DNA from 2 places in the Thiothrix winogradskyi genome. Region 2 is predicted to be linked to the other one. Evidence: predicted binding sites of a transcription regulator. Region 2 holds the regulator's gene; the other holds the start of a gene.

Evidence for each region. The regulator FNR, encoded in region 2, switches genes on or off when oxygen is low (the NO sensors DNR and NnrR bind a similar motif). The targets are predictions, from matches to a motif close to TTGATNTANATCAA.
Region 1: L2Y54_RS11925 (cytochrome-c peroxidase) is a predicted target of FNR. The motif match lies at 1,510-1,523, and genes of this name have one in related genera.

What each region holds. Positions count from the first base shown of each region.
Region 1 is NZ_CP091244.1:2,335,225-2,338,395, reverse strand. It holds gene L2Y54_RS11930 (YkgJ family cysteine cluster protein) at 1-342, opposite strand, end outside; gene L2Y54_RS11925 (cytochrome-c peroxidase) at 364-1,443, opposite strand; gene L2Y54_RS11920 (hypothetical protein) at 1,657-3,171, opposite strand, start outside.
Region 2 is NZ_CP091244.1:3,961,724-3,964,894, forward strand. It holds gene pssA (CDP-diacylglycerol--serine O-phosphatidyltransferase) at 1-623, opposite strand, end outside; gene L2Y54_RS19590 (DUF3149 domain-containing protein) at 704-820, opposite strand; gene fnr (fumarate/nitrate reduction transcriptional regulator Fnr) at 992-1,744, shown strand; gene hemN (oxygen-independent coproporphyrinogen III oxidase) at 1,768-3,153, opposite strand.

The DNA of each region.
Region 1 (3,171 bases), 1.6 Mb from region 2:
ACCGTATTCCCACGAAGCGGTAAATTCTCGGCACGTCGAAGAGCGTAGCGAGTAAATAGTGCAACTGACACATTCACCAACCACGCCTTCGAGTGCGATGCAATGGGGTTTAGCTTGGTTCGTGCCCAACATAGCAACGTGGTGCGGGGCAATCGCCTCGGTCAGGTAGGCAGGTACAGAGCCTGTGGGGGCTGCGTCGGTTTCGCCCCAGTAAAACGAGACGCGGAAACTGGCGCAACACGCGCCGCAAGTCATGCAAGGGTTAGGGTTCACGCGATTTCCTGAAATGCCAACGAATCGCGCATCATAACAAATGCCCACCGCCGCCACAGCGCTGGGCATCAGTCACTCAGCAGGTGCTAATCAAGATTTCTTGTCAGCCTCATCTGCCTTGGCAGTATCACCCTTGCCGAACGGATCAGGGCGTGGGGTTTCATTGGTGGAAGGTGGCAAAATAGGCAATTTAATGTCGGGCTGCTTACCGGTCAGGGTTTTCAGGAAGGCTACAATGTCAGCCGTTTCAGTATCAGAGAATTTCTTACCCAACTGAATTTGACCCATGATATTGACCGCCTCCTCCAAGGTCTTAGCAGCGCCATCGTGGAAATACGGGTAAGTTAACTCAACATTACGCAAAGTAGGCACTTTGAATTTGAAACGGTCAGCGTCTTTGCCGGTAACTGCTGATAAACCTTCCGCTGGGTTATCGGTTTTGTACGGTTCAACCGCGCCCATCTTCTGGAAGCTTGAGCCACCGACAGCGGGACCATTGTGACAAGCCACGCAACCACTGTCCTTGAACAACTTGTAACCATTCAGTTCTTTGTCATTCATCGCAGTCTCATCACCTTTCAACCAACGGTCAAATTTGGAATCAGGTGTGACCAAGGTTTCTTCAAACGCGGCAATCGCATCCGTCACCATATCAATGTCGATGGTGTCTTTACCAAACGCCATCTTGAACTCTTCCTTGTAAGCTGGAATAGAGTCGAGCACACCAATGGCTAATTCGTGAGTGAATGCCATTTCACCGGGGTTAGCAATCGGGCCACCGGCTTGGGCTTTCAAGTCTTTGGCACGACCGTCCCAGAACTGCGCCACATTCATGCTGGAATTCAGCACGGTCGGCGAATTGATCGGGCCTTGTTGCCACTTATCGCCAATGGACGTGGTGAGGTTATCCGTGCCGCCCATGCTCAAGTTATGGCAAGAATTGCAGGAAATGAAACCGGACTTGGACAAACGTGGGTCAAAAAACAGTTTCTTACCCAATTCCACGACGGCTTCTTTCGGCACGTAAGTGGCAATGGGTTTGATCGGTTCATCTTTAACAACGCTGGCTTCAACCGCTTTTGCTGGCTCGGCTTTTTCGGCTTTTTCTGCCCACACCGCGCTTGCAACGCTAAGTGTCAGCAATGAAATCACTAAGGCTTGTGCTTTCATGAGTATCTCCTACCTTTATGAGTAAATCTTGTAGGGGTCATGTTAGCCTCATGCTGGTTCAGCTACTTGATACAGGTCAAGGAATTCCCTGCAACATCATAGGGTTTTTAGGTCATCATGATCGGTTTTTTAGAAGAGCCTCAACGGAAATCTCCCGCAAAAGCGGGAGATTTACACTAACAGAGAGGGGCAACGCGGGCGCGTTAAGGCGGCTTAATCAGCCAAGACACGGATAAAATGATGGGTGTTATCAGCGCCACGGCATACCACGATATTGCAATAATGGAACAGGATGCCACTACCCCTTTCGACATTGCCAACATCACCACCAACCGCGACAAACCCTGCCCGTGGCACACCACAATGGCTTGAGCCTAGTTTGTCATACGTCGCGGGTTCCAAACTGATGGACTCGTAGTCAGCCAAGGTTGAACAATCATAGTGGCTGTCACTGCCCCATAAGCGGCTGACTGCCCGCGCATTCCGCCCACGGTAAGCTTCCTTGGTTTGCTGTACCAACTGCAATAGCCAATCAGCGTCGGTGGATACATCAGGGGAAACATCATCGGCAGCGAGTGCATTAGCTGCCAAACCGGTTCCAGCGGCAATGACTGCCACTTTCGCCGCATCCAGAAAACCACTACCCGTATCCACACTGACATCCGGCGCTTGCAGTGATATATCTGGCAAATCAACTTCGGGCATTTTCAACGAAATTTCCGGCAGGTCAACATCAACCGTTGGGAGGTTTATATCCATGTCCGGCAGGTCAATAATCGGTTTGTGAGGATCAATGCCGCTCCAATCCATGCCAAGAGCCTTCACTTCCAGCGTTGGAAGTTCAACATCAAGCGACGGCACGTCGGGTAAATCAACGTCGGGCATTTTCAGCGACACTTCCGGCAGGTCAACATCAGGCGCTTGCAGCGACACTTCCGGCAGGTCAATATCAACCTTGGGCAATTCCTTGTCGTCGATGCTCAGGGCTGATGCAGCCTTAGCTGCCAAACCGGTTCCGGCGGCAATCACTGCCACTTTCGCCGCATCTAGGAAACCACTACCCGTATCCACACTGACATCCGGCGCTTGCAGTGACATATCCGGCAAATCAACATCCGGCATTTTCAGCGACATTTCCGGCAGGTCAACATCAACCGTTGGGAGGTTTATATCCATGTCCGGCAGGTCAATAATTGGCTTGTGAGGATCAATGCCGCTCCAATCCATGCCAAGAGCCTTCACTTCCAGCGTTGGAAGTTCAACATCAAGCGACGGCACGTCGGGTAAATCAACATCAGGCATTTTCAGTGACACTTCCGGCCGGTCAATATCAACCTTGGGCAATTCCTTGTCGTCGATGCTCAGGGCTGATGCAGCCTTAGCTGCCAAACCGGTTCCGGCGGCAATCACTGCCACTTTCGCTGCATCCAAGAAACCACTACCCGTATCCACACTGACATCCGGCGCTTGCAGTGACATATCCGGCAAATCAACATCCGGCATTTTCAGCGACATTTCCGGCAGGTCAACATCAACCGTTGGGAGGCTTATATCCATGTCCGGCGGGTCAATAATTGGTTTGTGAGGGTCAATGCCGCTCCAATTCATGCCCGGAGCCTTCACTTCCATCGTTGGAAGGTCAACATCAAGCGACGGCAGGTCTGGCAAATCAACGTCGGGCATTTTCAGCGACACTTCTGGCACATCTACCTTCGGCATCTTCCACGA
Region 2 (3,171 bases):
ACGAATGGCACACGATTACGCAAATCGAAATCTTTGAAGCTGTAAAAACTGATATTGCTCACCATCAGCAACCCCACCGCCAAGGTCAGCAACAACGCCGGGATTTGCACATTGCGCCCCATCACATCGAGGTCATGGAACACCCACACCATGCCCACCATCACCGCAGCAGCAGCCGGGCTAGGCAAACCCACAAAGAAACGCTTGTCGACTTTGCCGATTTGCGTATTAAACCGCGCCAACCGCAAGGCAGCACACGCCACGTAAATAAAAGCAGCTAACCACCCGGCTTTCCCCCACGCATCACCGGACGTTTGTAAATGCACCAATGCCCATTGATACATCACCAGCCCCGGCGCAACGCCAAAGGAAATTAAATCCGCGAGACTGTCATATTGCGCCCCGAATTCTGTCTGGGTATTGGTCATACGCGCAACACGCCCATCCAACCCATCCAAAATCATGGCGATGAATACCGCGATAGCGGCAGCCTCAAACTTGCCCTGCATGGCGGCGACAACCGCATAAAAACCACCGAACATTGCGCCGGTGGTCAACAAATTGGGCAGTAAATAAATACCCCTACTGGGTGGTGCTTTGGTGTTTAGTTGTTGCTCTTCCACTGAATACTTCCGTTTAGCTACTTATCGGTGCATAGTAGCCAGCATTGTGCCACAGTGGAATGCGTTTATGTTACCACAACCTATTCACCCGACTTTTTAACAAACACCCATGCAAAGTAACCCATCATTCCCAACACAAACAGAATGACTAACAGACTTAAGATACCCATCCAACTTCCAAATAATAGCTCAGACATGGCAACCTATTCTCCTACACTAATGCCAATAAACGTGTACAATCCCAAGTCTAGGCGAATACGCTTGCATTGTTTTGATTTACATCAAAAAACATGAACTTAGATGGCAAGAGAGACCATCGCACCAAAACTAAACAATCCTTAGAACATCATCACAGCTTGGGATGACGCATGAAGACAGTTGCTTTACACAGTGCCAAAAAATCAGCGGTTGCTTGCCATAATTGCAGTTTGAGTGAACTCTGCCTACCCCGTGGTCTGAACCGTGACGAGTTGGAGTTATTGGAAAACTCCATCAACAAAACCATCAAAATCAAGAAAAAAGACTACTTGTTCCACCGCGATGACCAGCAGCAATCCATTTACGCCGTCAAAGCCGGAGCCATCAAAACCTCGTTATCCACCCCCGATGGCGAAGAACAAATCCTTGGTTTCTACCTGCCAGGTGACTTATTGGGGTTCGATGCCTTTGCCCGTGACCGCCACACCTGCGATGCCCAGGCACTCGATGACACCATGGTTTGCGAACTCAGTATGAATAATTTTCAGGAATTATGCGGCAAATTGCCCATTATGCGCGGGCAAATGATGCGCCAAATCGGTGCAGAGCTGGAACGCGAACAGATGCTACTGCTGACATTGGGGCAAATGCGCACCGAAGAACGCCTTGCCACCTTCCTTTCCAGCTTGTCGGAACGCAATAAAGAGCGCGGTTTTTCCAGCAATGAATTCAACCTGCCAATGGCTCGCCATGACCTTGCCAATTACCTCGGCATGGCGGTTGAAACCCTCAGTCGCATGTTTTCGCGCTTGCAGGATGAGAATATCATCGCAGTGCAACACCGGCTCGTCAAAATCGCAGATATGAACCGCCTGAAACAACTAGCACACCACACCTGCCGCCCCGCCAGTGACGTGCTGTAGGCGGATATAAAAGCAGACGGATATTAAATCACCCGTGAAAAACGCTGTTGCACACCCTGTTTGCGCAGGCTGACATCAAACACCATGCAGATATTGCGGATCAAAAAGCGCCCGCGTGGCGTGACATCCAAACCCACCCCGGTAAACCGCAACAGGTCATCAGCCGTCATGGTTTGCAGCAATTCCAATTCTCGGCTGAAATAGTCTGCAAATTTCAGATTAAATAAACGTTCAACCTGCGTAAAATCCAGCGTAAAGTGGCAAGCCAATTGCTGAATGATGTAGCGCCGCAGCACATCATCTTCATCCAAGGTCAGCCCCTTGATCACCGGCAAATGCCCCGCATCAAGTGCCGCGTAATACTCATCCAGCGTTTTTGCATTCTGGCTATAACATTCCGCCACACTACTGATCGAACTCACCCCCATCGCCACCAAATCGCAATCCGCGTGAGTGGTATACCCCTGGAAATTGCGATGCAAAGTTCCGTTACGTTGAGCAATTGCCAACTCATCATCCGGCTTGGCGAAATGATCCATCCCAATGTACTCGTAACCGGCAGCAGTCAAATGCTCCACCGCAAGCTGCATGATTTCTAACTTGGTTTCGGGTGAAGGCAAATCCGCCTCATTGATGCGCCGTTGCGGTTTGAACAAATTCGGCATGTGTGCGTAATTGAACACCGAAATACGATCCGGCGACATCTCAATAATGGTATCCAAGGTCTGACGGAAACTTTCCATCGTTTGGAATGGCAAGCCGTAAATCAAATCCACGCTAATCGACTTTGCCCCCTGCGCCCGGCAGGCTTCAATAATCGACAGAGTTTGCGCAATCGGCTGGATGCGGTTGACCGCAATTTGCACCCGCTCATCCACATCCTGCACACCAAGACTGAAACGGTTGAAACCGATTTCACGCAACACGCCAATCGTTTCCGGCGTCACCGAACGCGGATCAATTTCGATGGAATAATCACCTTCATCGGTAATATGCAGGGAAAAATGTTCGCGCGTTTTATCCATCAACGCCCGCATCTCATCGTGATTAAGGAACGTTGGTGTGCCGCCGCCCCAATGCAACTGCTCCACCATACGGTCACGGTCATACAGCTTGGCTTGCATCTCGATTTCACGGAACAAGTATTGCAGATAAGTCTCCGCCTTGGAGTGATCTTTGGTCACAATCTTATTGCAGGCACAATAGAAACACACCGTATCGCAAAACGGCACATGAAAATACAAGGATAAGGGCAACGGAATGGGGTCTTCGTTGCTCATATAAGCGTGCGCTTTGTACTCATCTTCGGTAAAAGGCCCGAATGCAACCGCCGTCGGATAAGACGTATAACGCGGTCCCGCCGTGTCATAGCGACGTATCAAATCTGCATCAAATTGAATTGCACTCATACCAACCTCTTCTTTTAA